3 linked regions of the Pararoseomonas sp. SCSIO 73927 genome follow. The main gene of each other region encodes a partner of the protein of the gene in region 2 in a complex. Links are inferred from orthologs where the notes say so. Each region holds a gene or a part of one and is shown on either strand. Other genes may lie near its edges. The genes, in order: VQH23_RS14775, accD and accB.

Evidence for each region.
Region 1: the proteins of accD (region 2) and VQH23_RS14775 are in contact, whole or in part, in a solved structure (PDB 8UXZ), measured with the Escherichia coli proteins. The link is inferred for Pararoseomonas sp. SCSIO 73927 from one-to-one orthologs.
Region 3: the proteins of accD (region 2) and accB are in contact, whole or in part, in a solved structure (PDB 8UXZ), measured with the Escherichia coli proteins. The link is inferred for Pararoseomonas sp. SCSIO 73927 from one-to-one orthologs.

Annotation. Positions count from the first base shown.
Region 1 is NZ_CP146232.1:3,171,027-3,181,892, forward strand. What follows is about bases 307-3,212. They hold VQH23_RS14775 (acetyl-CoA carboxylase carboxyltransferase subunit alpha), read left to right. Parts: upstream 307-1,234; coding sequence 1,235-2,191; downstream 2,192-3,212. Other genes in these bases: VQH23_RS14770 (tripartite tricarboxylate transporter substrate binding protein), read right to left, coding at 307-1,066; VQH23_RS14780 (hypothetical protein), read right to left, coding at 2,246-2,392; VQH23_RS14785 (hypothetical protein), read right to left, coding at 2,456-2,620; VQH23_RS14790 (RidA family protein), read left to right, coding at 2,839-3,212. Also shown: VQH23_RS14765 (SDR family oxidoreductase), read right to left, coding at 1-69; more of VQH23_RS14770, read right to left, coding at 77-306; more of VQH23_RS14790, read left to right, coding at 3,213-3,216; VQH23_RS14795 (hypothetical protein), read right to left, coding at 3,239-4,990; VQH23_RS14800 (glycosyltransferase), read right to left, coding at 5,012-6,109; VQH23_RS14805 (glycosyltransferase), read right to left, coding at 6,106-7,194; VQH23_RS14810 (histidine phosphatase family protein), read right to left, coding at 7,191-7,790; VQH23_RS14815 (inositol-3-phosphate synthase), read right to left, coding at 7,798-8,877; VQH23_RS14820 (NAD-dependent epimerase/dehydratase family protein), read left to right, coding at 9,225-10,337; VQH23_RS14825 (SDR family NAD(P)-dependent oxidoreductase), read left to right, coding at 10,334-10,866. UniProt on the Escherichia coli protein: Component of the acetyl coenzyme A carboxylase (ACC) complex. First, biotin carboxylase catalyzes the carboxylation of biotin on its carrier protein (BCCP) and then the CO(2) group is transferred by the carboxyltransferase to acetyl-CoA to form malonyl-CoA.
Region 2 is NZ_CP146232.1:2,069,566-2,072,384, forward strand. It holds accD (acetyl-CoA carboxylase, carboxyltransferase subunit beta), read left to right. Parts: upstream 1-869; coding sequence 870-1,769; downstream 1,770-2,819. Other genes in the region: VQH23_RS09830 (DnaJ C-terminal domain-containing protein), read right to left, coding at 1-633; VQH23_RS09840 (folylpolyglutamate synthase/dihydrofolate synthase family protein), read left to right, coding at 1,857-2,819.
Region 3 is NZ_CP146232.1:261,435-264,898, reverse strand. Bases 1-2,865 are described here. They hold accB (acetyl-CoA carboxylase biotin carboxyl carrier protein), read left to right. Parts: upstream 1-1,128; coding sequence 1,129-1,602; downstream 1,603-2,865. Other genes in these bases: accC (acetyl-CoA carboxylase biotin carboxylase subunit), read left to right, coding at 1,607-2,865; aroQ (type II 3-dehydroquinate dehydratase), read left to right, coding at 677-1,132; VQH23_RS01440 (hypothetical protein), read right to left, coding at 210-500; thiS (sulfur carrier protein ThiS), read right to left, coding at 1-147. In the rest of the region: more of accC, read left to right, coding at 2,866-2,980; aat (leucyl/phenylalanyl-tRNA--protein transferase), read left to right, coding at 3,180-3,464. UniProt on the Escherichia coli protein: This protein is a component of the acetyl coenzyme A carboxylase complex; first, biotin carboxylase catalyzes the carboxylation of the carrier protein and then the transcarboxylase transfers the carboxyl group to form malonyl-CoA.

The sequences.
Region 1 (10,866 bases), 1.1 Mb from region 2 along the record:
GCCGCGCCGGGCCGCGAGCCGGGCGGCGGCGGCGCCGATGCCGCGGCCGGACCCGGTGATGACGATCACGCCCACCCTATTCCACCTGCAGCCGGAGTTCCGCGATCAGCGGCCGGACCTGCGCGACCTGCTCCGCGACGGCCTGGCGCAGTTCCGCGGGGGGCGATCCCACGGGTTCCGCCCCCACTTCCGCCAGGCGGCGCCGGATCTCGGGATGGGCGGCCGCCGCGGCGATCTCGGTTTGCAGGCGGGCGATGACGGCCTCCGGCGTGCGGGCGGGGGCGAAGAAGCCGTTCCAGCCGCGCAGCTCCATGTTGGGGAACCCCTGCTCCCGCACCGTGGGCACGTCCGGCAGCGCGGAGGAGCGCTGGGCGGCGAGCGTCGCCATGGGCTTCAGCGCCCCGCCCCGGACATGCGACAGGGCGGTGGAGAGCTGGTCGCCGCCGAACTGGATGCGGCCCGCCACCATCTCCTGCACCAGCGGCGCGGCGCCGCGGAAGGGGACGTGCTCCATGCTGATGGCGGCGTCCCGCTTCAGCACCTCGCCCGCCAGGTTCATGATGCTGCCGGGGCCGGTGGAGCCGTAGAAAAGCCCGGCCGGCTGCGACCTGGCGAAGGCGACGAACTCCTTCAGGTCCTTGGCCGGCACGGACTGCGACGCGACGAGGAGCATCGGCACGTTCACCGCGAGGGAGACGGGGGCGAAGTCGCGCTCAATGTCGTGCGGGGCGCGGTTGGCCAGCTGCAGGGCCGCGGTGGTCGAGGTGAAGGTCAGGTTGTGGAAGAGGAGGGTGTAGCCGTCCGGCGCCGCCTTCGCGACGACGTCCGCGCCGACCGAGCCGCCAGCGCCGCCGCGGTTCTCCACCACCACGGGCTGCCCCAGCCCCTCGCTCATGCGCTGGGCGAAGACGCGGGCGAGCATGTCGGTGGTGCCCCCGGCGGAGAAGGGGACGACGACGCGGATCGGGCGGTCGGGGAAGCCTCCCTGGCCCCGCGCCGCGCGGGGCAGGACGAGGGGTGAGGCCAGGGCCGCGCCGAGCAGGGCGCGCCGGGTCGCTTGCGTCACGGGACGGTCCTCCGGAAATCCGCCGTGTCGTGCCGGCGGTTGGACGGAAGCCTAGGGCCGCCGCGCGGATGGCGGCAAGGACATGTGCCGGCGCCCTCCGGGTGCCCGGCCCTTTTCCCCCGGACCACCCCCTGCTATCCCCCCCGCGCCCTCGGACCGGACCCCTGGATGCGCCATTTCCTCGACTTCGAGAAACCCCTTGCCGAGCTGGAAGGCCAGATCGAGGAGCTGCGGCGCACGACCGATGCCGGCGGCATCGACGTGGCCGACGAGATCGGCAAGCTGCGGGACAAGGCGGAGAAGCTGCTGGCGGCCACCTACGCCAAGCTCACCCCCTGGCAGAAGGCGCAGGTGGCGCGGCATCCGGACCGGCCGAAATGCCTGGCCTATATCGCCGGGCTGATCGAGGACTTCACGCCGCTGGCCGGTGACCGCGCCTTCGCGGACGACCAGGCGATGGTGGGCGGCCTGGGGCGCTTCCGCGGGCGCAACGTGATGGTGCTGGGTATCGAGAAGGGCACGGACACGGAGAGCCGGATCCAGCACAATTTCGGCAGTCCCCGGCCAGAGGGCTACCGCAAGGCCCGCCGCCTGATGGAGCTGGCCGGGCGCTTCAACCTGCCGATCCTGACCTTCGTCGACACCGCCGGCGCCTTCCCCGGCGTGGAGGCGGAGGCGCGCGGCCAGGCGGAGGCCATCGCGCGCTCCATCGAGGCGGGGCTGGAGGCGCCGGTGCCCTTCATCGCCACCATCATCGGGGAGGGCGGCTCGGGCGGGGCCATCGCCATCGCCTCGGCGGACCGGGTGATGATGCTGGAGCACTCCATCTACAGCGTGATCAGCCCCGAGGGCTGCGCCAGCATCCTGTGGCGCGACGCCGCCCAGGCTTCCACGGCGGCCGAGGCCCTGCGTTTGACGGCGGAGGACCTGAAGCGCCTGAACCTCGTGGACAGCGTGGTGCCGGAGCCGATGGGCGGGGCGCAGCGCGACCCGGCGGGGATGGTGGCGGCGGTGGGCGACCGCATCGAGGCGTGCCTAGAGCCGCTGCTCGCGCTCGACGGGGCCACGCTGCGGGCGCGGCGCCGGGAGAAGTTCTTGGAGATGGGCCGCACCGGCCTAGTCTAACGGCGGCCGTCTGGCGCCGGCCCTGTCCGGGCCGGGCCAGTTCAGCCCGGGGCGTTACCAGCCGCGGTGATAGTGCCGCCCGCCGCGGTAGTAACCGCGATCCCGGTAGTAGCCGCGGTGCCGGTAGCTCCGGCGCGAGCTGCTGGCGATCGCGGCGCCCGCGATGGCGCCCACCGCGCCCGCCGCCAAGGCCGTGCCCACGGCGGCGTTCTGCTGTGCCTGGGCCGCCTCGGCGTTCGCGGCGGGGGCCAGCGCCTGGTAGTCTTAGCAGGCCTGCGTGTTGCCCTGCTGGCAGGCGTAGCCGGCGTAGTTGGCCTGCTGCTGGTAGGGGCCGGGCCCCACCGGCGCGCATGCCGCGAGCCCGGCGAGGACGAGGGTGCCGGCGGTGAGCAGGGCGGTGGAGCGGAAGCCCCGGTTCGAATCGCTCATCCGTTCCTCCTGGAGTTGTCGAGGCGCCAACGCTGCCGCAGCGTAAGGGTTCCCGACGGGCTGCGCGACCCGTGCGGGAGGGTTCTGGAAAGGGGCGCGGTGGTGCATGTGGCCGGCTGGGCGGCGCCGGTCGAGTCGGGGGCGGCCGTCGGGGCAGGGCCGGACCTTGCGGCGGCGCCATCGCGCGGCCCGCGCTCAACCGGTGAAGGGGAATGCGAATGTTCGAGGCCGTCGAGACGGGCATCATCCGGTCCAAGGGGCCGATCAGCGGCACGGTGCGGAAGGGCGGCCTCGTCATCACCGCGCAGGTGCCGAAGGACCCGGTGACCGGCACCATCGTGGAGGGCGACATCGCCGTGCAGACCCGGCGCGCGCTGGAGAACCTGCGCATGGCGGTAGAGGCGGCGGGTGGGACGCTGGCGGACGTGATGCTCTGCCAGATCTACCTGACCGAGGCCTCCGACGCCGCGGGGATGAACGCCGTGTACCGGGAGTTCTTCGCCGAGCCCTACCCCTGCCGGGCGACGGTGGTGGTGAAGGAGCTGCTGGCGCCGGGCATGCGGATCGAGCTGATCGCGACGGCACAGCTCGGGTAGGGCCGCCCCCGGGGCCCGGGCGCTAGCCCTGCGCCAGCGCCCGGTCCAGCCCCTCGGCGTAGCGGCTGGCGGCGGCGCGGGCGCGCCCGGCCTCGGGCGGGCTCCAGCCCAGCGCGTCCGCGGCCATGGCGTGGTAGCCGAGCTGGAAGGCGAGGTAGCAGGACGTCAGGAAGCTCAGCAGGGCAGGGTTCACGGACCGCCCGGCCTCCAGGCCCACGGCGGCGGCCAGCGCGTCCCTCTCGGGGCCGGTCAGGCCCATCTCCACGGCACCGCCGGCCACGTCCCAGGCGATGTCCTGGGTCCCGATCAGGTCGTGCGCCGCGGCGTGATCCACGGCGTCGGCCTTCAGCAGCCGCCCGCCAGGGAGGAGGAGCCATTCCCAGGCGTGCAGGCGATTATCCGTCCAGACCGGTCGCGTTGCGGCGTCCAGGGCGGGAAGATGGGGCTTCCAGCGGTCCAGCCGGGCGGCAGCGACCTCGCCCAGGGCCTCGGCCGTGTTCTGGCGCGCCATGGCGAGCAGCGCCTCCGCCCCCGCGCCCGCCTCCGCCGGCATGGTCCGCGCGCGGAAGCCGAGATAGCGGCCGAGATGCGCGAGGAGCGCGCGACGATCCGCCCGGGTGGGGTCGAGGGGGCGGGCCTCCTCCATCCAGCGCTCCGCCAGGAAGCCGTGGAGGAGGCCGGCGGGCTCCGGCGTGAGGCCGGCGTCGTGCAGGTGGCGGGCGCGGGCCAGGACTGCCTCCCCGTGGCGGCCGAGGCCGGCGAACTTCAGCAGCCAGGTGCCGGCGCGCGCGCGAAACAGGAATTTGCGCCGTTCCATGAAGGGGTGGATGGGCGGCCACTCAGCCTCCGAGGAGAAGCGGCGGGCGCGCCAGGCGCCGCCGGAAATCTCCTCCATCGGCGCCTCGGCGGGGCCGAGGAGGGCGGCGGCCCATTCCTCCAGGCGGTGCTCCGGGCGCGGCGTGTGGAGGAGAAGATCCTCGAAGGAGGCGGGGTGGCGCGCCACGCGGTCCCAGCGCGCCCGCGCGGCCTCCCCCGCCTCGGGCCCCGGCGCGCCGGCGTGGCCGGGGAGGAGGTGGATGCGGGAGAGGTCCACGCCGCCGCGCTGGAGGAAGTCCATCGCGGCGCCGAAGCTGCTGCCGGATAGGCCCGGCCCTTCATCTACGACGGCGTATGAGGGGCTCCCACCAGCCAGCAAGGCAGCGGCGAGGCCGCGGTCCAGGGCCAGTTCGCGCCGGAACGGATGCCCGACCGGCCGTACCGTAGCCGGCGCCTCCGCGCCGCGCGCGGCAGCCACGACCGCGGCCAGGGTCGTGCCGATGGAGCGCAGGCCGATCACCCGCGGGGAGGCGGGCAGGGCGGCCGCGGCCAGGCCGTAGGCCTCGGGGTAGAGGGCGTAGTAGGCGAAGCCCTCCGCCCGCCGTGGCTCGACCACCGCCGGCATCGGCTGGGCGAGAAGGGCGGCGATCTCGGCCTCCGGCACCGGGCCGATCCGGGCGAGGCCGGATTGCCAGGACAGCCAGGCGCTGCGTGCCAGCGCCATCAGCAGGGCCATCGCGGCGTCGCCGGTGGGGGAGGGGGCGTCCTGGCCGCGTTCGGCGAAGGCGGCGTCGGCCAGGGCCTGGGCGACCTCCCCCGTTTCAATCAGCGCGCCGACCAGGGCGGCGTGCCGGGAAAGTCCGGGCGGCCGCGCCGGGAGATTCCGCAGGGCGTCCGCCAGGGCCGCCAGCTTCGCGCGCGGGTCCTCGCGCCGGGGCGCGTCGCCGTAGACGATCATGGGACGATCACAGCGCCGGCCTCAGGAGGCGACGCGCTCCTCCGCCCGCCGGGCGATCGCCTCCCGCAGGTGCCCTTCCAACTCGGCCGCGCGATGGGACGCCGTGTGCTCGTCCAGCACGCGGGCGCGGAGGGCGCGGCCCATCGTGCGGCGACGCTCCTCCGGCATGTCCTGCAGCGCGTGCAGCACCTCCTCCGGCCCCTCGGCGAGCAGGATCTCGCTGCCGGGCTGCAGGAGCGTGTCGATGCCGTCCCAGGTGTCGGAGATGATGGGCACCCCGCAGGCGCCGGTCTCGAAGAGGCGGACGCTCGGGCTGTAGCCCGCGCGGATCATGTCTGCGCGCGTCACGTTCAGGGTGAAGCGGCTGCTGGCGTAGAATTCGGGATGGTCGGCGGGCGGGACGTGGTCGATGCGCTCCACATTCGCGGGCCAGTCGATGTCATCGGGGTATTGGGGGCCGGCGACGGCGAAGCGCAGTTCCGGCGCGCGGCGGGCGGGCTCGATCAGCAGCCGCTCCAGCGTGGGCTGCCGGTCCGGGCTGTAGGTGCCGAGATAGCTGAGGTCCCAGCGCGGCGGCAGGTCCATCGGCTGGTACGCGGCCTCGTCCACGGAGCAGTAGAGCTGGCGCGCGGCGGGGGAGCCGTATCCCCGCTCGATCCGCTGCAGGGTCGGGCCGCCGGTGAAGGAGAGATAGACGTCGTAGCCCGGGATGAGGGCGGGGGAGAGGTACTCCTCGTCCCCGCGCTCCAACTTCGCGAGCGTGACGGGCGTGTCGATGTCGTAGAAGGCGGTGGCGCCGCGGGCGGTGGCCTGCACCATGCGCCCGACCGCAACCCCTTCCGGCACGTAGGAGCCGACGATCACCGCATCCGCCCCCGCGATCGCCGGGCGCCAGGATTCCAGCGCGCCGAGATCGGGGTAGAGGGCGAGGCGGCAGAAATCCGGCTCCGGCATGTCGCGGTGCCGCGCGTACCAGGGCACGTCCCGTTCCAGGAACAGGATGTCGTGCCCGCGCGCGGCGAAGGCGCGGAGCAGGGCGCGGAAGGTGGTGGCGTGGCCGTTGCCCCAGGAAGAGGAGAGGCTGAGGCCCAGCACCACCAGGCGCAGCGGGGCGCTCACGCCGCGCTCCGCTTCCGCGCGGCGGTGTCGCGCAGAAGCGCGTCCACCTCGGCGCCGCGGCGGGTGTAGGTGTGTCCCGCCAGGATGCGGGCCCGCGCCGCCTCGCCGATCGCCTTCGCGCGCTCCGGCGTCAGGCTGCGGACGTGCTCGGCGACATCGGCGCCATCGCGCGCGACCAGCACCTCCTCGCCCTCCTTCAGGAAGAGCTCCAGGCCCACCCAGGCATCGGTGATGAGGCAGGCACCGGCGCCGGCGGCCTCGAAGACGCGGGTGGCGGGGGAGTAGCCGACCTGCGCCATGCTGTCCCGCGCCACGTTCAGGACCGAGAGCGAGGAGGTGTTGAAGGCGTTGTGGTCGCGCGTGCCGACATGGCCGATCTGCCGCACGTTCGCCGGCATGGGCTTGTCGTGCCAGCCATTGCCGCCGAGGAGGAACTTGCGGTCCTGTAGGCGCGCGGCGGCGTCGAGGAAAAACTGTTCCACGCGCGCCTCGCGGTCCGGCAGGCGGTTGGCGAGGAAGTTCAGGTCGCCCGCGAAGCGCGGATCGGGCGGAACGGGGTGGTGCGTCTCCGGGTCCAGCGCGTTGTAGATGGGGATGCAGCGCCGGGCGCCGAGGCCCTCATAGGCCGCGATGACGGGCGGGCCGCCGCCATAGGTGAGGACGTAATCGAGCCCGGGCAGTGCGCGGCGCAGGGCATGATCCGGGGCCGGCGTGATCTCGGCGAGCGTCGCGGGCGCGTCCACGTCCCAGAAGATGCGGATGGCGTCTGGGCGCGCGGCCTTCATCACGCCGCCGATCAGCTCGTCGTCGAAGACGCCGACGCCGCTGGCCTTCACCACCACGTCGGCGCGCGCGGCCTCCGCCATCACGGCGCGCAGCGCGTCCTCGGTGGCGTCGTAGACGCGCACCTCCGCCCATTCCGGCGGCTCGATGTCGCGGTTCTTCTGCCGGTCGAAGGCGTCCGGCTCGTAGAAGGTGACATGGTGTCCGCGCGCGGCGAGGTCGCGCAGCATGCCCCGGTAATAGGTTGCCGCCCCGTTCCAGTAGGAGGAGAGGAGGCTCGATCCGTAGAAGGCGATCCTCATGCGGGCACCACCTCGTTCATACTCAGCACCTTTCCGTCCCCGTCCCACAGCGCGATCGCGCTGATGGAGGCGGGGGCGATCTCGAAACGATGGATCTGGTCCAGGCTCAGGCGCAGGAAGTGCGCTAGCACGGCCTTGATGACGTCGGCATGGCTGACCACGGCGATCCGGCCCTCCGGGTTCGCCGCGCGCAGGCGCTCCGCGCCGGCCACGGCGCGGGCCTGCGCCCCGGCCATGGTCTCGCCGCCCGGTGTGGCGGCGGTAGCGCGCTGCGTGTTCCAGCGCGCCCAGTCCGGATCGTCATGCAGGGAGTCGAAGCTGCGGCCGGTCCAGGCACCGAAGTCGATCTCCGTGAAGGTCTCGTCCGTGCGGACATCCAGCCCGAGGCGCGAGGCGACCGGCGCCGCCGTTTCCCGCGCGCGCTCCATCGGGCTGGAATGGACGGCCTCGATGCCGGCGCGCCCCAGATGCCCGGCCAGCGCGGCCGCCTGGGCGCGCCCGGTCTCCCCGAGGGTCACGCCCGGCATCCGGCCGCAGAGGGTGCTGCCAACGCGGTCATGCGCGGCGTGGCGCAGCAGGAGGAGCGTGGCGGCCACGCCCGCCCTAGCTCTCGCCGGCCACGAAGCGCTGCACGCGGGCGCGCGCCTCGCTATCGTCGAACTGCTGCGGCGGGGACTTCATGAAGTAGGAGGAGGGGCCGATCAGCGCGCCGCCGACGCCGCGGTCCAGCCCGATCCGGGCGCAGCGCACGGCGTCGATCACCACGCCGGCGGAGTTGGGCGAATCCCACACCTCCAGCTTCAGCTCGACGTTCAGCGGCATGCCGCCGAAGCCCGTGCCCTCCAGCCGGATCTGCGCCCATTTGCGGTCGGTCAGCCAGGGCACATGGTCGCTGGGGCCGACATGCACGTTCTCGGCGGGCAAGGGCACGTCGAACTGGCTCGTCACGGCCTGGGTCTTGGAGATCTTCTTCGATTCCAGCCGCTCGCGCTCCAGCATGTTCAGGAAGTCGGCGTTGCCGCCGAAGTTCAGCTGGTAGGTGCGGTCCAGCCGCACCCCGCGCTCCTTGAACAGGTTGGCCAGCACGCGGTGGACGATGGTAGCGCCCACCTGGCTCTTGATGTCGTCGCCGATGATGGGAAGGTTCTTCGCCTCGAACCGCTTCTGCCATTCCGGGTTGGAGGCGACGAAGACGGGGATGCAGTTGACGAAGGCGCAGCCGGCCTTCAGCGCCTGCTCCGCGTAGAACTCGGTGGCTTTCTGCGAACCGACGGGCAGGTAGGAGACGAGCACCTCCGCGCCCGCCTCCTCGAGCGCCGCGGCCACGTCGGCCACCGGCTCGTCTGACTCCGCGATCTCGCCGCCGAGGTAGCGGCCGATGCCGTCCAGCGTCGGGCCGCGGCGCACAGTCACGCCTGTGCGCGGAACTTCCGCGAAAATCTGGGTGTTGTTCGGCTTGGCCAGGATGGCGTCGGCCACGTCCCGCCCGACCTTCTTCGCGTTCACGTCGAAGGCGGCCGCGATCTCGATGTCGCGGACGTGGTAGCCGCCGAGCTCGACGTTCATCAGCCCCGGCACGGGCTCGTTCGAGGCGGCATCGCGATAGTAGGAAAGGCCCTGCACGAAGGAGGAGGCGCAGTTGCCTACCCCGACGACAGCGACGCGGACGGGGCGACGGGTCATGGCGCGCGGTGCCCCATGCCGATGGCTGGTCTACGGCGGGTGCATCCAGAGTAACAGACCAAAATCCTAAAACCCCCGCCTTACCTCGGCCTCCCCGGGAGGCGCGCGCTGAGGATCAACTTAGCTGGGCCACGGATCATGGATCAATGCCACCCTCCCTGGCCGCGGGATCACTGACGCGTTACAAGAAAATGTGATCGCTTTCCTGGCCTTCTACTTACATGATGAAGGGGGTAAGGGTTCCAGAGCGCCGCGAGGGAGTGCGGATCGCGGATACGGAAGCACCCCTGCCCGTTCCGCACCCCATTTTTTGCACTGGGCGCGGCAAACGGCCGGAGGATTTGGGCTTGGCGGAATCGATCCTGATCACCGGTGGTGCGGGCTTCATCGGCCGGTACGTGTCGCGCGCGCTGCTGGACCGCGGCGACCATGTGCGAATCCTCGATAGCTTCATCGAGCAGGTCCACGCGGATCGCGGCGCGGACGGGCTGGATTCCGAGGTGGAGGTGGTGCGCGGCGACGTGCGCGATCCCGAGGCCGTGGCGCGGGCGCTGAAGGGCGTGGACAAGGTGGTCCACCTCGCGGCCGAGGTCGGCGTCGGGCAGAGCATGTACGCGATCGACCGCTACGTCTCCGTCAACGACCACGGCACGGCGGTGCTGTTCCAGGCGCTGATCGACAACCCGGTGAAGCGCTTCGTCGTCGCCTCCTCCATGTCCGTCTACGGCGAGGGGCTGTACCGCGACGCCGACGGCAATTTGGTGGAGGACGCGGTGCGCCGCCCCCGCAGCGGCCCGGATGCCCCCTGGGACCCGACGGATGAGAAGGGCCGGCCGATGGTGCCGGTGCCGACGCCGGAGTGGAAGCGGACGAATCTCGCTTCCGTCTACGCCATCAGCAAGTACGTGCAGGAGCGGCTGACGCTGACCGTGGCCCCCACCTACGGGATGGAGGGCGTCGCGCTGCGGCTGTGGAACGTGTACGGGGCGGGGCAGGCGCTCTCGAACCCCTATACCGGCGTGCTCGCGATCTTCGCGGCGCGGCTGCAGAACGACCAGCCGCCGATGATCTTCGAGGACGGGCTGCAGCGGCGCGACTTCGTGCACGTGCAGGACGTGGCGCGGGCCTTCCTCCTCGCGCTCGACCGGCCGGAGGCGGCGGGCGGGGTCTACAACATCGCCAGCGGCGTCGACCGCACGGTGCAGGACGTGGCGGCGGACCTGGCGCGGGCCATGGGCAAGAACATCGCGCCGGAGATCGCGGGCAAGACCCGCGCGGGCGACATCCGGCACAACATCCCCGACATCACCAAGGCCCGGCAGGAGCTGGGCTACGAGACGCAGCACCTGGACTTCACCGCCGATCTCCGAGAGCTCGCGGAGTGGGTGGCCCGCCAGCAGGCGCAGGACCGCGTGAGCCAGGCGCGGAACGAGCTGGAGTTGCGGGGGCTGGTGGCGTGAGCGGGGGGGCGGCGCCGTCCTCTCCGGCTATCAATGGCAGGCAGCCGGTTCTCGTCACCGGCGGCGCGGGCTTCATCGGTTCCAACCTCGCGGACCGGCTGGCCTCCGAGGGCCATGACGTCCTGATCTACGACGCGCTCTCCCGCCCCGGCGTGGAGACGAACCTGGCCTGGCTGAAGGAGCGCCATCCCCGGCGCATCTCCTCCGTCACGGCGGATGTGCGGGATTCGGCGGCGCTGGCGGCGGCGGCGGGGCAGGCCTCGGCCGTGTTCCACATGGCGGCGCAGGTGGCCGTCACCACCAGCCTCGTCGATCCGCGCGAGGATTTCGACATCAACCTCGGCGGCACCTTCTCGCTGCTGGACGCCCTTCGGCGGCGGGGCGGGCAGGTGCCGCTGGTCTTCGCCAGCACGAACAAGGTCTACGGCGACCTCGCCGACCTGGAGTTCGTGCTGGAGGACCAGGCCTATGTTCCCGCCGACTCCTCCGTGCGCGCGAACGGCATCGGCGAGGAGCGGCCGCTGGACTT
Region 2 (2,819 bases):
GGCCGCCCCGCCCTCCGCGCCCGGCGCGCCCTTGCCGCGCAGCCGCAGCACGCCGCCATCCTCCAGGCCCGGGGGGATGCGCACGTCCAGCGCCCCGCCATCGGGCAGGGTCAGGCGGGTGGTGGCGCCGTTCACCGCCTCCAGGAAATCCACGGAGAGCCGGTAGCTCGCGTCGCGCCCCCGGCGCGGGCCGGCGCGGAAACCCGCGTCGCCGCTCCGGAACATCCCGAGGATGCTCTCCAGGTCGTCCGGGTCGAGGTTGCCGCCGCCCATGCCCATACCTGCGAAGGGGTCGCCCCTCTCGGGGTTGCGCTCGGGCCCGCGGCCGGCGTAGCGGGCGCCCGCCGCCCCCTCCGCGTGGTCGCGGTAGTAGCCGCGCGGGGGCACCTCCTGCCCGGCGGCGTCGATCTCGCCGCGGTCGTAGCGGGCGCGGCGCGCAGGGTCCGAGAGGAGGTCGTGCGCGGCGTTGGCGGCCTTGAACCGCTCCTCCGCGGTGCGGTCGCCGGGGTTGAGGTCGGGGTGGTTCGCCTTGGCGACCTTGCGGAACGCCTTGCGGATCTCGTCCGGGCCGGCCGTGCGGCCGACGCCCAGGACCGTGTAGGGATCGGCGGTGCGGGAATCGTCCGGGGGCATGGCGGCAGCTTAACGCCGAAGCGGCGCGATCGGTCCATAACCGGTGCGGTGGCGGGGGCCGCGGTGGGAAACGCGGCCGGGCGCGGCCCCGGAGGCGACCCCGCAGGCGAACCCTGAGGCGGACCCCGAGGCGGCCGGCCTCTTGCGCCGCACACCCCGGCGCGACTACCTCCCCCCGCCGGTCCTCCCGCCCCACGATCCCGTGGCGAGGGGCGTCGGCCCGGATTGAGGCGGCGATGAACTGGATCTCCGACTGGGCGCTGCCCAAGATACAGACGCTCTTCGGCACCAAGCGCGACGTGCCGGAGAACCTCTGGATCAAGTGCCCGCATTGCGGGGAGATGGTCTTCCACCAGGACCTGGAGCGGGGCCTGCACGTCTGCCCGAAATGCGGGCACCACATGCGGATCTCCGCCGCGCGCCGCCTGGATTACACCTTCGACGCCGGCTGGCAGCGGATCGAGCTGCCCCGGGCGCCCGCCGATCCGCTGCGCTTCCGCGACAGCCGCCGCTACGGCGACCGCCTGCGCGAGGCCCAGCAGAAGGCCGGGATGGACGACGCCATCGCGGTGGCCCACGGCACGATCGAGGGCCGCCCGGCGGTCGCCGCGGCCTTCGAGTTCTCCTTCATGGGCGGCTCCATGGGCGCCGGGGTCGGCGAGGGGATCGTGACCGCCGCCCGGCTGGCCGTGCTGCAGGACGCGCCGCTGATCGTCTTCACCGCCTCCGGCGGGGCCCGGATGCAGGAGGGGGCCGTCTCCCTCATGCAGATGCCGCGCACCATCATCGCGACGCGGATGGTGAAGGAGGCGGGGCTGCCCTTCATCGTCGTGCTCTGCGATCCCACCACGGGCGGCGTGACGGCGAGCTTCGCCATGCTCGGCGACATCCAGATCGCCGAGCCCAACGCCCTGATCGGCTTCGCCGGCGCCCGCGTGATCGAGCAGACCGTGCGGGAGAAGCTGCCGGAGGGCTTCCAGCGGGCGGAGTACCTGCTGGAGCACGGGATCCTCGACATGGTCGTGCCCCGCGGGGCGATGAAGGCGACGCTGGCGCGCCTCATCGGCTTCCTGCGCCCGGCCGCCCCGGCCGAGGTGCCGCCTTCGGAGCCGGTGGTGCCCGCCCCGGCGGAGTAGGGCGCGATGACCGCTTCCGCCCCGCCCAATCCCTTGCCCGATCCCTTGCCCGATCCCTTGCCGGGCGCGCCCGCCGGGCTGCGCCTGATGCCGGGCGCCGAGGCCGGGCGGTCCGAACGGATCATCGACCGGCTGCACGCGCTGCACCCGAAGCTCATCGACCTCAGCTTGGACCGGCTGGAGGTCTGCCTCGCCGCGCTGGGCCACCCGGAGCGGCGCCTGCCGCCGGTGGTCCACGTGGCCGGCACCAACGGCAAGGGCAGCACCTGCGCCTTCCTGCGCGCGATTGCGGAGGCGGCGGGGAAGCGGGTCCATGTCTACACCTCCCCCCACCTCGTGCGGTTCCACGAGCGCATCCGGCTGGCCGGCACGCTGGTGACGGACGAGGATTTCGCCGCGGCGCTGGAGGAGGTGGAGGCGGCGAATGCCGGGCGCCCCATCACCGTCTTCGAGATCACCACCGCCGCAGCCATCCTGCTGTTCAGCCGCGTGCCGGCGGAGCTGCTGGTGCTGGAGGTGGGCCTCGGCGGCCGCTACGACGCGACGAACGTGGTGGACCGCCCGGCGGCCTGCTGCATCGCCTCCATCTCCATGGACCACACGGACTTCCTGGGCGACACGCTGGCGCGGATCGCCGGGGAGAAGGCCGGCATCATCAAGCCCGGCATCCCCGCCGCCACCGGCCGCCAGCCGCCTGAGGCCATGGCGGTGCTGGAGGCCGAGGCCGCCGCGCGCGGCGCCCCCCTGCTGGCGCGGGACCGGGACTGGTGGGTGGAAGCGGCGGGGGAGGGGCTGCGCTTCCGCGACGCCGCCGGCGCGCTGGACCTGCCCCGCCCAGCGCTTCCCGGCCCGCACCAGGCGGAGAATGCCGGCATCGCCGTCGCCGCCCTGCGCGCCTGGAACCCGCCCTGGCTGACGGAGGCGGCGATCGCGCGCGGGCTGGAGACGGCGCGCTGGCCGGCGCGGCTGCAGCGCCTGCACGGCGCGCTCGCCGCCGCGCTCCCGCCGGGTTGGGAGTTGTGGCTGGACGGCGGGCACAACCCCGGCGCC
Region 3 (3,464 bases), 1.8 Mb from region 2 along the record:
GGCCGAGCGCGGCACGATCTCCTCGTTCCGCTCCACGGCCACCTTGCGCGTGTCCAGCCCGGCACCGGCCAGGAAGGCGGAGAGGGGGAGGGGGGCCTGCAGGTCGCGGGCCTCCCCGTTCACGGTGATCTGGATGGAACCGGGCATTGCCCCGCGCATGTGGCACGGGGCGCCCCCCGGTTGAAGGGGCGTGTCGAAGGGTGGGGACCTCAGTCCTCGTGCTTGCGATGGCCCCGGCCGGACTGCGTCTTGCCTTCACCGGCCGCCGCGGCCGCCTCCTGCTCCCGCTTGCCCGACGTCGCGGAACTGGTGCCGCCAAGGCCCGCATCCGCGTCCGCCGCCGTGGAGGCGGCGCCCTTCATGCTGCCGTGATCGCGCTTCGGCGCCTCGGCCGGGCCGCCCTCAGGCACCCGCGCGTCGGGATCCTCGTGGTGTCCCTTCACCGTGCCCCGGTTGGTCGTGGCATCGTCCGCCCGGCCCTCGGTCTTCTTCTTCGTCACCGTCGCCTCCATCGCTGCTCCGGCCTTCAACCCCTGCCGGCGGGGGTGGGTTGCGCGTGCCCCCGGTTTGCGTGCTCCCGGTTTGCGTGCCCCCGGTTTGCGTGCTCAGGCGCCTCCATGCTAGCCCGCCCGGCCAGACCCCGGACCAGACCCCCGGGCGGACCGGAACAGGACCTGTGGAACCCCCGCTGATCGCCGTCCTCAACGGCCCCAACCTCAACCTGCTGGGTACGCGCGAGCCGGAGAAGTACGGCACCGCGACGCTCGACGACGTGGAGGCCCTCTGCGCCGAGGCGGCGGAGGAGTTGGGGCTCGCGATCGACTTCCGCCAGACGAACCTGGAAGGCGAGCTGATCTCCTGGGTGCAGGAGTGCCGCGGCAACGCCGCCGGCATCATCATCAACCCCGCCGGCTACTCCCACACCTCGGTCGCGCTGATGGACGCGCTGCTGGCGGTGGATTTGCCGGTGGTCGAGGTCCATATCACCAACATCCACCGGCGGGAGGCCTTTCGGCATCTCTCCTACGTCTCCCGCGCGGCGGTGGGCGTGATCTGCGGGCTTGGGGTCGGGGGCTACGCCCTCGCGCTCCGCGCGATCGCCGGCATCATCGGCCAGGACGACACAGCATGAGCGGGCTTTCCTTCGACCCGGACGCGATCCGCGCCCTGGCCAAGATCCTTCGCGAGACGGACCTGACCGAGATCGAGCTGGTCGAGAACGAGAGCCGCATCCGCGTGGCCCGCACTGCCCCGGCCCAGCAGGTGGTGCAGGCCGTCGCCGCCCCCGCGCCGGCGGCGGCCGCAGCCCCCGCCGCCCCGGCGCAGGCCGCCGCCCCCGCAGCGACCGACGAGGTCACCGCCGCCACCCCGGGCGCCGTCACCTCCCCCATGGTCGGCGTCGCCTATCTCTCGCCGGAGCCGGGCGCCGCGCCCTTCGTGCAGGTCGGCGGCAAGGTCGCGCAGGGCCAGACCGTGCTGCTCATCGAGGCGATGAAGACCTTCAACCAGATCAAGGCGCCGAAGGCCGGCACCGTCACCCGCCTCCTCATCGAGTCCGGCATGCCCGTCGAGTTCGGCGAGCCCCTGATGGTCATCGAGTAGCCGCGTGCCCAGCTTCAGCAAACCCGCCTTCAACAAGGTCCTGATCGCCAACCGCGGCGAGATCGCGCTCCGCATCCACCGCGCCTGCCAGGAGATGGGCATCCGCACGGTGGCCGTTCACTCCACCGCCGACGCCACCGCCATGCATGTCCGCCTGGCCGACGAGAGCGTCTGCATCGGCCCGCCGCCCGCGCGCGAATCCTATCTCAACGCCGCCGCCATCCTCTCCGCCGCCGCCATTACCGGCGCGGAGGCCATCCACCCCGGCTACGGCTTCCTCTCGGAGAACGCCCGCTTCGCCGAGATGGTGGAGGCGCACGGCCTCGCCTTCATCGGCCCGACCGCCGAGCACATCCGCATCATGGGCGACAAGATCGCCGCCAAAGACGCGATGCGCCGCCTCGGCGTGCCCCTCGTCGCCGGCTCGCCCGGCGCCCTGGCCACCATCGAGGAGGCGCGGGAGATCGCGGACGAGATCAAGTACCCCGTGCTCATCAAGGCCGCCGCCGGCGGCGGCGGGCGCGGCATGCGCGTGGCCCATACCCCCGACGAGCTCGAGGATGCCTGGCGCAACGCCCGCAACGAGGCCAAGGCCGCCTTCGGCGACGATGCCGTCTACATGGAGAAGTACCTCGACCGGCCCCGCCACATCGAGCTGCAGATCCTGGCTGATACCCACGGCAACGTCGTTCATTTCGGGGAGCGCGACTGCTCCCTGCAGCGGCGCCACCAGAAGATGGTGGAGGAGGCCGGCAGCCCCGTGCTGACCGCCGCCGCCCGCGACGCGCTCGGGGAGACAGTGACGAAGGCGCTGAAGCAGCTCGGCTACCGCGGTGCCGGCACGCTGGAGTTCCTCTACCAGGACGAGAGGTTCGCCTTCATCGAGATGAACACCCGCCTGCAGGTGGAGCATCCCGTGACGGAGATGGTCTGCGGCGTGGACCTGGTGCGGGAGCAGATCCGCGTCGCCGCCGGCGAGCCGCTGGGCTACGGCCAGGAGGATGTGCGCTTCAACGGCCACGCCATCGAGTGCCGCATCACCGCCGAGGACCCCGCCACCTTCGCCCCCAGCCCCGGCCGCGTCACCGCCTACCACGCCCCCGGCGGCCTCGGCGTGCGGATGGATAGCGCCCTCTACGCCGGCTACTCCGTGCCGCCGCACTACGACAGCCTCGTCGCGAAGCTCATCGTCCACGGCGCTACCCGCGCCGAGGCCATCGCCCGCTGCCGCCGGGCGCTCACGGAGCTGGTGGTGGACGGCATCAGCACCACCATCCCCCTGCACCAGATCATCATGGACGATCCGGAGTTCCAGGCGGGCGACTACACCATCCACTGGCTGGAGCGCTTCGTGGCGCGCCACATGCCGGGGGGGTGAACCCGGTCCCGGCGCGGGGCCCGTTGGCGCCGCGCCGGGGACGCGCCTATCCTGCCCCGATGCGGCACCCCGTCCCAGGATCCGGCTCAGGCTTGGCCCCCCCGGGATCAGGCCACTCGGGATCTGCCCGGTGAGCCGCCGCGCCCTGCCCATCACCCCCGAGCTCGTCCTGCGCGCCTACCGCGCCGGCCTCTTTCCCATGGCCGAGGGCCGCACCTCCGGCCGCCTCTACTGGCTGGACCCGAAGATGCGCGGCGTCCTGCCGCTGGACGGCTTCCACCTGCCCCGCCGCCTCCGCCGCACCGTCCTCTCCGGGCGTTTCGAGGTCACGGCGGACCGGGACTTCCCCGCCGTGCTCGCCGCCTGCGCCGCCCCGGCCCCCGGCCGGGAGGACAGCTGGATCAACACGGAGATCGAGGACCTCTTCAACGCCCTCCACCGGATGGGCCACGCCCACTCCCTGGAGACCTGGGCCGATGGTGCC